DNA from 3 places in the Halomonas sp. DP8Y7-1 genome. Region 2 is predicted to be linked to each of the others. Evidence: predicted binding sites of a transcription regulator. Region 2 holds the regulator's gene; each other region holds the start of a gene.

Region 1 (3,359 bases), on a different contig from region 2:
TTCCTCTGGAGTTGCACTGGTGTCCTGCGCTGCGGCGTTGTCCTGTCCAAGAGCACATGGCCCAAGAGCGACCAGGCTGACCAGCAGCAGCGCCTTCAACCAGTATCGCCATGCTGTTGTGTTCATAGCGGAATTCCGTGAGCGCCCTTGTCAGATCGTCAAGGGCATCATGATGGGCGTGGTCCTGGCCGGGACGTCATGGCGCCCCGGCCGTGTTTTTGGTAGCGAATGTCACTCCGTGGCAGCAACGTCGGCGCCGCCGCCGCAGCTACCCTGCACCACGTTGTAGTTGCCGCACTCGAGCGGTGCACGCCAGTCGCTGATCAGATCGCGGGAGCCTTCCAGGTAGTCTGACCAGGCATCCCCAGCGACGGTGGAGGGCGTTTCCCACACGACCGAGAATTGGCCGTTGTCCTGGATTTCACCGATCAGCACGGGCTTGGTGATGTGGTGGTTGGGCATCATGGTGGCGTAACCACCGGTGAGGTTGGGCACCGACACCCCAATAATGGCTTCCTTGACGGCGTCCACCTCGGTGGTACCGGCCTTGCGCACCGCTTCTGTCCACATGTTGAAGCCAATGTAGTGAGCTTCCATGGGGTCGTTGGTCACGGCGTTGTCGTCCCCTGTGTAGTCGTACCAGGCGTCGATAAAGTCGTAGTTGGCGTCTTCGTCGACGCTCATGAAGTAGTTCCAGGCTGCCAGGTGGCCTACCAAGGGAGCCGTATCCAGGCCGGACAGCTCCTGCTCACCTACGGAGAAGGCGACGACTGGAATATCAGCGGCATCAACGCCCTGATTGGCCAGCTCACGATAGAAGGGAACATTGGCGTCGCCGTTGATCGTGGAGACCACGGCGGTTTTCTTGCCCGCTCCGCCAAACTGCTTGATCTCGGAGACGATGTTCTGCCAATCCGAGTGACCGAAAGGGGTGTAGTTGACCATGATGTCCTCGTCGGCCACCCCCTGGGACTTCAGGTAGGCCTCGAGGATCTTGTTGGTGGTGCGCGGATAGACGTAGTCGGTACCCGCCAGCACCCAGCGCTCCACGCCGACATCGTTCATCAGGTAGTCGACGGCCGGAATGGCCTGCTGATTCGGTGCAGCGCCGGTGTAGAAGACGTTCTCGGAGGACTCTTCCCCCTCATACTGAACCGGGTAGAACAGCAGCCCATTAAGCTCTTCCACCACCGGCAACACGGACTTGCGAGAGACCGAGGTCCAGTTGCCGAAGATCACGTCGACCTCATCCTGGGCCAACAGCTCACGCGCTTTCTCGGCAAACAGCGGCCAGTTGGATGCCGGGTCAACCACCACCGGCTCCAGCTCGCGACCCAGCAATCCCCCCGCTTCATTCTGCTGCTCGATCAGCATCAGCATGGTGTCCTTAAGCGTCGACTCGCTGATCGCCATGGTGCCGGACAGGGAATGCAGGATGCCGACCTTGATCGGGTCCTCGTCGGCAACGGCGGGAGCCGCCATCGCCACAGACAGTGCTGACAGCGCAAAGGCAGAAAGCGCCAAGGAACGGCGGGCAGGATTGAGCACAGCAGAGGCCGAAGCTAAGGACATGGGAAATTCTCCAGGGTGACGTTGTCGTTATCGGAGTCGTGGCGACAGGTCGCGGTGCGCGATCGTCGCCTCACTCTGACAAAGCAAGTTCCATGCCACTTATGTTTTCACGGGCCCCGGTGTTATCTCCCGGTTCTCTTCGGACTGGCAAAGGCACCCTCTTGGTGCAGCCACCCTAGCCGACTTGCACCAAAAGCAGACGTTGACGTCTGCCATCCCAAAGCCTTAGTAACGTTCTTCAAGACGTTCCGCGCCATCCCGCTAAGAGCCGCCTTACGACTCACCCCCGAGCAGGCACAGGGTGATGACCTTCCCCGCTTCAATATGGAAGGCCACAGGCCACTCGATATGCTCGTGACAAGGCGCCCTCCCGTGGGCTGGTCCAGCAGATTGCCATGCGCACGACGGACGAAAGACAAGAAGGCCAGGCAGCGCACGATGCAGACAGACCTCCGCAAAGTCCACGTAGCGCTTTAGATCAGGAAAGATGGCCTTGTAGATCGCCTCCTTTGCACTGAAAAGAAGCGTCACCGCCATAGACCTCGATAGCCACCCTGGAAGGTGCAGGAGTTCAGCACCACTCGCGACCACCTCTGCCACGCTATCGGCCTCATCAGCGTCCAGACACTGCTCCACGTCAATGCCCACCCCTGCATATAAATCAGAGGGTGCCACGGCGGATAACGCCAGATCGCTGCAGTGAGAGATGCTGCCAAGCACGCCAGGGGGCCACCGCGGAAGACGGTCAGCCCCCCTGCCCGGCACCCCGCTGTCGATGCCCAACAGACCAAGCGCATAGACCGCGCAGAGTCGCCCGGCCCGGTACTCATCGCGCCGTTTCGCTACAGCGCCCTCCAATTCGGACGGCAACGGCACCCTGGCCAGCGCCTGTCGCACAGGCTCCTTGCTGCGCGCCCACGACATTTGCACCGCCCCACTGCTAGCGAGCCAGAAGCCAGCGATAGCGAGCCCAGGCCGGTGCAGTGCCCTCAGCTGGAAGGGCTGGCCGTAGGCCTGTCGATCGCCCGTGAGCGGAGTGCCAGCCCCGCCGATCGAGATGAAGCTCATTCCCCTTCTCGACCGACGGGGGCTGAACGGCTCAGGCAGTCACATTTGACATACTGCATCACCTTCGCCGATACGCTTACGTCTTCAAGGGGTCGGTCAGGTCGTTGACCAGCACCTCGGCGATCCAGTCAACGGCATCCAGCATCCCCATATGGGTCACTCCCGGGCATGGAATGAGGGCGGGTACCGTACGTGAGAACTCGGCAACGTTATTGTCAAAGACCGAGCTCAGCACCAGATCATCGGGGACACCACCAGGCCGGCCCTCGACGGGCGCCACCTCTTCCAGCGCCTTGAACAGCACGACCTGAGTACTCTTCAGCGGTCGCTCAAGGGCGGAGCGCAGCATGTCACGGTTGACCTCGTACAGCTCCTCCCAGCGGTTCAACAGAAACTCATCCGGCGGGATACCCTTGTTGACCAACTCCTGCTCGAAATCATCGCGCACGTCCTTGGCGTTACCAAGAAAGTCCGCGTCCCCCATGTTGAAGTAGGTGTCCAGCAGGTACAGACGAACCTTGGTGAAGCCTCGCTGCTCCAGCTGCCAGGCCATCTCGGTGGCGATATTGCCGCCCAGTGACCAACCCAGCAGGCGCACCTCCTGATCCACCGCCAGATGCTCCTCCATGACCTTGAGGTAGAGCGCTGCAATATTGATCAAAGAGGCTTCCGGTTGGACCACGGTGTGGTTGTAGTTGTCGATGCCGTAACAGGCGTAG
Region 2 (3,359 bases):
ACCAGCTGGACCTGGATGACCGCGCAGGCACAGCGGTGTATACCGGCGATGTGCGTATTCAGCAGGGCAGCATGCTGCTGACCGGTGAGCGTGTGGAAATTCAGCGCAACGACCAGGGTCAGCTATCCCGCGCCACGGCGACTGGCTCCCGTGCCTATCTGGAGCAGCAGCCTTCGCCGGAAGAGCCGGTGGTCAAGGGCTGGGGCAAGAAGGTGGTCTACCATGTTGCCGAGCGCCGCATGGAACTCATCGACCAGGCGGAATTGCACAAGGCCAATGACACCTTCGACGGCGCCTACCTGGAGTACTTTCTCGATCGCCGCGTCGTCCAGGCTCGCTCCAGCGCACAGGGTGTCGACGGCCAGCAGCGCATTCGCATGACCCTCGAGCCGGAAAGCCAAGGAAACTGATGAAGACTCTCCACGCTCGCCATCTGGCCAAGAGCTACAAAAAGCGCCGCGTCGTCCAGGACATCAGCCTGTCCATCGAACAGGGCAGCATCGTGGGCCTGTTGGGCCCCAACGGCGCCGGCAAGACCACCTCCTTCTACATGATCGTCGGACTGGTCAGGGCGGATGCTGGCACCATCAGCATCGACGATGACGACCTGAGCCGCGCGGCCATGCACCAACGGGCACTGGCGGGTATTGGCTACCTGCCCCAGGAAGCCTCCATCTTCCGCAAGCTGTCCGTAGCCGACAACATCATGGCGATCCTCGAGACCCGCAAGGACCTCGACCGCGACGGTCGCCAGGCGCGCCTTGAGCAACTGCTCGAAGACTTCCATGTCAGCCACATTCGTGACAACCCGGGCATGAGCCTGTCCGGCGGGGAAAGACGCCGGGTCGAGATCGCCCGAGCCCTGGCCACAGAACCCGCCTTCATTCTGCTCGACGAACCCTTTGCCGGGGTGGATCCGATCTCCGTCGGCGAGATCAAGTCAATCATTCGCCAGCTCAAGGCTCGTGACATCGGCGTCTTGATCACCGATCACAACGTGCGCGAGACGCTGGACATCTGTGACCGCGCCTACATTGTCGGCGACGGCCAGATCATCGCCGAAGGCAGTGCCGAGTCGATCCTTGCCAACCAGCGCGTCAAGGAAGTCTATCTCGGCGAAAACTTTCGCCTTTGACCACCATGGGCGCTGCCGGGCCGCTATGTTGGCAGGGTCTTCATGGCGCCCGCTCGACCTTGCACTGACGCGCATGCGGAGCACAGCAAGCCCTGCGCGCCATCCCCTGCCCACAAGTTGGCAAGAAGCTTGCATGGTACCTGACCCGCCGTTAGGGTAAGGCTTTTCAGCTCCACGAACGGAAGTCACATCATGGCCCTCAAGGCGTCACTGCAGCTGAAGATCGGCACCCAGCTGACCATGACCCCTCAGCTGCAACAGGCTATTGGCCTGCTCCAGCTTTCCACGCTGGACCTGCGCCAGGAAGTCCAGCAGGCGCTCGAGGCCAACCCGATGCTCGAGCTGGAGGATGAATTTGGCGAGCTGCAGGTCAAGGACAGCAAGGACGATGACTGGGCCGACGAGATCCCCTCCGAGCTAACGGTCGACAGCGACTGGTCCGATACCTATCAAGACCTTGGCACCGCCCCGGCCGGCAGCGCCGAGGCGCCCGACTTCGAGCGCCAGGCCAGCGGGCAATCCCTGCATGGCCACCTTAGCTGGCAGCTGGCCCTGCTGGACCTCAATGATAATGACAGGCGCATCGCAGAGTGCCTGATTGACGCGGTCAACGGCGATGGCTACCTGGTGGGACACCTTGACGATATCGCCCAGGGCCTGGCCGATGACGACGCTGCTGCCCCGCCCCTGCAGGACGTGGCGTCGGTACTGGCCAGGCTGCAGCAATTCGAACCTACCGGTGTATTTGCCCGAGATTTGCGCGAATGCCTGCAGCTGCAACTGGACAGCCTGCCCCGTGACACCCCCCTTCTGCCCCAGGCGGGAAGACTGGTACGCCAGTTTCTCGAGGCGCTGGCCAGCGGTGATCGTCGTCTGCTGAAGCGCCGCCTGAGCCTGACCGAAGAGCAGCTGGACGATGTCATCGAACTGATCCGTGGCCTCGACCCTAGGCCTGGCAGCCAGTACGGCGACAGCGACAACGACTATGTCATTCCCGATCTGGTGGTCCGCCACACCGAAGAAGGCTGGCGCGTCGAGCTGAACCCTGAGGCGATGCCACGCCTGCGCATTCAACCCGACTATGCGGCCTTGATCCGACGGGCCGACAAGAGCCAGGACAACCAGTTTCTGAAGGACCATCTGCAGGAGGCGCGCTGGCTGATCAAGAGCCTGGCAAGCCGCAACGACACCCTGTTGAGGGTCGGACGCGAAATCATGGAGCGGCAGCTCGATTTCCTCGAGCAGGGTGAAGCCGCCATGAAACCACTGGTGTTGGCAGACATTGCGGCCAAGGTCGAGATGCACGAATCGACCATCTCACGGGTGACGACCCAGAAATTCGTGCATACGCCACGGGGAGTGTTCGAGCTCAAGTATTTCTTTTCCAGCCAGGTGGGCCAGGATGGGGATGCCCATTCCAGCACTGCCATACGCGCCATGATCAAGTCGCTGATCCAGCAGGAGCCGCCTCGCAAACCGCTGTCTGACAGCAAATTGGTGGAGCTGCTCGCCGAAGACGGTGTCAACGTCGCCCGACGCACCGTCGCCAAGTATCGAGAAGCGATGAATATTCCCTCTTCAAGCGAGCGCAAGCGCCTGCGCTGAGCCCGGTCAGATGGCTCGAGACAGGCAGCGAGCAGAGCGCGTAGCGCAGTTACATGAAAAGCGCAAGCGCTTGAAATATCGCACGACATCTGCGTCTTAATGCGTAGAAGCAGGGGGGTTTGCAGGATCGGAAAAAGGGTTACAATCGAGCTACCACCCGCAAGAGCAAGGAGCCTTGTCATGCAAGTCAACATTACCGGCCACCACGTCGAATTGACCGATCCCCTGCGTGACTACGTACAAGAGAAGCTCGCCCGTGTGGAGCGCCACTACGACAACATCACCAATGTGCAGGTCACCCTCTCGGTGGAGAAGGAGCGCCAACAGGCTGCCTGTACGCTTCACGCTGCCGGTGCAGACCTGCATGCAGAAGCCCAGGACGGCGACATGTACGCCGCCATCGACGCCCTTGCCGACAAGCTGGACCGCCAGCTCGTCAAGCACAAGGAAAAATCCCAAGCCCGCGCCCAAGGCGCCGGAATTCGCTGACCTCTCATGACATTGGATGCCATTCTCCCCCCCGAGCGCACGCTATTTGACGTCCCGGGGGGCAGCAAGAAGAGGGTGCTGGAATTTTTCAGCACCTTCATTGCGCAGAACACACCAAGCCTGGATAGCC
Region 3 (3,359 bases), on a different contig from region 2:
AGGGAGAGCCATTCACGGAGCAACAGGTGCTGGCAGGAGTAGGGGTAGACCATGGCCAGCCGAGGCTTGGCCAGACCCCGGGTCAGGCAGTCGCGCAGGGCCAAGGCGGAGCCTTGCGGGCGGGGCAGGTCGCTGCGCACATCCAGCGCATTGGCCAGCCGCTGGGACAGCACCAGGGTATTGCCCTGGCGGCCCAGTACCATCGCGGCCAGCGTTTCGCAGGGCGCCCGTGACAGACCCAGGCTCATGGCCAGTGGCATGGGCGCCAGCATGTGGGCACCATCGAGGAGTCCGGCAGCGACCTTGTCGCGCAGTGTCGACCAGGCGTTCTCTCGTGACAGGCTGACATCGAGGCCCTGCGCGCTGAAAAAGCCGCCTTCCCTGGCGATGATCAGCAGTGCCGCGTCCAGCAGCGGGACGAAGCCAAGGGTCAATCCTGCGAGCTCTGGTGCGCTGGTCGATGCCTGAGTGGCCTTCCCTATGCTCATGATCCCTGCTCCAGTGGTTTGAGAATATCGATGACGTTCTGGGCGACCTGGGCGATGCGCTGGCCGCGGTCCATGGCCAGCTTGCGCAGCATCCGGTAGGCCTGTTCTTCATCGCAGCTCTGGTGCTTCATCAACAGGCCCTTGGCCTGTTCGATGCGCTTGCGGTCGGCCAGCTGATTGCGAGCCTTGTCGAGGTCTCTGCGCATGCCCTGAAAGGCCTCGAAGCGGGCGATGGCAACCTCGATCACGGCCTTGACCCGGTTGGCGGCCAGGCCGTCGACGACGTAGGCGCTGACCCCCGCCTTGACCGCTGCCTTGAGGGATTGCGGATCATGCTGATCGGCAAAGAAGACCACGGGCCTGGGATTTTCCCGTTGCAGCAGGGCCATGCTCTCCAGGGTGTCCCGGTCGGGGGATTCCATGTCGATAATGACCACATCGGGCTGATGCTGGCGCACCATGTCATTCAGGCTTGCCGGGCTGCTAAGCCGGCAGACGACCCGATGGCCATCGTTGGCCAGGGCCTCTTCGACCATGGCCGCGCGCACGATCTCATCGTCGACCAGCAGCACACTCAAGGTGTCAGGTTCAGGCATCGGCATAGAAGGCATGGCTCTTGTCGGGCGCTTGGTAAAGGTAACGGTGTGGGTGGATGCACTGTGTGGTGGCAACTTGCCTCTGGTGTCAGCTGACAGCTCAGGGCGGCGTCTAGGCTTCGCTGGCGGCAATATGTGTTCCACCTGGCTAACTATCTTTTTTAATCAGAGTGATAGCGATGCACGGCTACGGTGCACCGAGGGTTGAAGGGATGGGCGGGCAGGCAAGGGGCGCGAATTGCACCGGATGGGTGCGAAACAACGCTTCGCGGTGAACGTCGTGGTGCATGACCGCCTCGTTCAGCCGCAGGCAATGCCCTGGCGGGCCCAGAGCGTGAGCCTTCACGCAACAGCCAGGCGGTCGCCCTCGGGCGGAGCGGAAAGCCGGTGTCACCGGGCGCACCTGCCCTGGCTGCCGGCAACCTGGAAGGGGGTTCCTGCCAAGATGGCACGAGGTTTGCTTCTGTAGTGGAAAGCGCAGACATCGGACAGCGGCAGGTCTGCGCGCAACGGAAATCCAATGTGGGGTTTCCTCGGCAAAGACGCCCATTCAGCTCCTGGCCATGCCAGACGCTGAGTGGGCGTTTTGCGTGATGGCTCACAGGAGAAGGGGATGACCCAGACAGATCATGACGGCGTGCCAGCCCAGCCAATCCTCGACCATGGCGATGGCAAACAGGCAGGCACGCTGACCACCTGTCCCTACTGCGGTGTTGGCTGCGGTGTCGCGCTGAGTGCCAAAGGGGGGAGCGCCGTGGTCGAAGGCGATACCTCTCACCCCGCCAACTTCGGGCGTCTGTGCGTCAAGGGAACCGCGCTGGCAGAGACATTGGGCCATCACGGCCGCCTGATGATGCCGCGGGTCGATGGTCACGAGACCCGTTGGGAGCAGGCGTTGGATACGCTCGCCGAGCGCCTGCTCAAGATACGCGAAGCCGCGGGGCCAGGTGCCATCGCTGGCTATCTGTCGGGACAGCTGTTGACCGAGGACTATTACGTCGCCAACAAGTTGTTCAAGGGGTTCATCGGTACCCCGCACCTGGATACCAACTCGCGTCTGTGCATGGCCTCTGCTGTCGCCTCCTACAAGCGGACCTTTGGTGCCGATGCGGTGCCCTGCAATTACGAGGATCTCGAGGAGGCGGAGTTGGTCGTGCTGGTGGGATCCAACCTGGCCTGGAACCACCCGGTGCTCTACCAGCGGCTGCGGCTGGCCAAGTCGCGTAATCCCCTGTTGAGGGTGGTGGTCATCGACCCACGCGTCACTGACAGCTGCGAGATCGCCGATCTTTACCTGGGACTTCGCCCAGGCTCGGATGCGGCGCTGTTCAACGGGCTGCTTGCGTGGATGGCGCGCCATCAGCGACTGGACAGGGTGTACCTGCAGCGTCATACGGATGGCAGTGACGAGGCGCTGGAAGCGGCCTTGGTCGATGCTCCCGATATCGATGCGGTCGCGGCGGCGTGCGACCTGGACCCTGAGCGCCTGGAAACCTTCTACTACTGGTTTGCCACTCAGCTGCATGTGGTGACCCTCTACTCCCAGGGGGTCAACCAGTCGACCAGCGGTACCGACAAGTGCCAGGCCATCCTCAACTGCCACCTGGCCGGCGGCAAGATTGGGCTGCCCGGGGCGGGACCGTTCTCGATCACTGGGCAGCCCAACGCCATGGGCGGGCGTGAGGTCGGTGGCCTGGCCAACCAATTGGCGGCACACATGGATTACCACGCGCCGGGCGCGAGGGAGAGGGTGGCACGCTTCTGGTCGACTCAGACGGTGACCGCCACGCTGCCCGAAGGTCCAGGCTACAAGGCGATCGAGCTGTTCGAGGCGCTGGAGCGGGGAGAGATTCAAGCGCTATGGATTATCGCCACCAATCCTCTGGTCAGCCTTCCCAATAGTGATCGTGTTCGCGCCGCCATCGCCCGCTGTCCGCTGGTGATCGTGTCCGAGTGCATGGAGGATACCGAGCTGGTGGCGCTGGCGGACATCGTTCTTCCGGCCAGCGGCTGGTCCGAGAAGGACGGCACCGTGACCAACTCCGAGCGGCGCATTTCACGTCAGCGTGGTCTTCTTCCGCCGCCCGGAGAGGCGCGCCATGACTGGTGGATCCTGTGTCAGGTGGCCGCCCGCCTGGGTCTGGGGGAGGCCTTCGCCTACACCCATCCGGCCGAGATATTTGACGAACATGCGCGACTGTCAGGTCTCGACAACGACGGTCAGCGCGCTTTCGATATCTCGGGCCTGGCGGGACTTACCCGGCAGCAGTACGAC

Evidence for each region. The regulator sigma-54, encoded in region 2, starts transcription at its own class of promoters, with help from an activator protein. The targets are predictions, from matches to a motif close to TGGCACNNNNNTTGCTNT.
Region 1: urtA (urea ABC transporter substrate-binding protein) is a predicted target of sigma-54. The motif match lies at 1,653-1,670, and genes of this name have one in related genera.
Region 3: KUV41_RS08270 (nitrate reductase) is a predicted target of sigma-54. The motif match lies at 1,531-1,548, and genes of this name have one in related genera.

Annotation. Positions count from the first base shown of each region.
Region 1 is NZ_JAHVIN010000007.1:60,747-64,105, reverse strand. Features, by position in the region: gene urtB (urea ABC transporter permease subunit UrtB) at 1-126, opposite strand, end outside; gene urtA (urea ABC transporter substrate-binding protein) at 232-1,482, opposite strand; gene KUV41_RS11030 (4'-phosphopantetheinyl transferase) at 1,846-2,640, opposite strand; gene KUV41_RS11025 (non-ribosomal peptide synthetase) at 2,717-3,359, opposite strand, start outside.
Region 2 is NZ_JAHVIN010000012.1:117,186-120,544, reverse strand. Features, by position in the region: gene lptA (lipopolysaccharide transport periplasmic protein LptA) at 1-410, shown strand, start outside; gene lptB (LPS export ABC transporter ATP-binding protein) at 410-1,135, shown strand; gene KUV41_RS14825 (RNA polymerase factor sigma-54) at 1,328-2,740, shown strand; gene hpf (ribosome hibernation-promoting factor, HPF/YfiA family) at 2,921-3,229, shown strand; gene ptsN (PTS IIA-like nitrogen regulatory protein PtsN) at 3,236-3,359, shown strand, end outside.
Region 3 is NZ_JAHVIN010000005.1:672,285-675,643, forward strand. Features, by position in the region: gene KUV41_RS08260 (CmpA/NrtA family ABC transporter substrate-binding protein) at 1-488, opposite strand, end outside; gene KUV41_RS08265 (ANTAR domain-containing response regulator) at 485-1,090, opposite strand; gene KUV41_RS08270 (nitrate reductase) at 1,698-3,359, shown strand, end outside.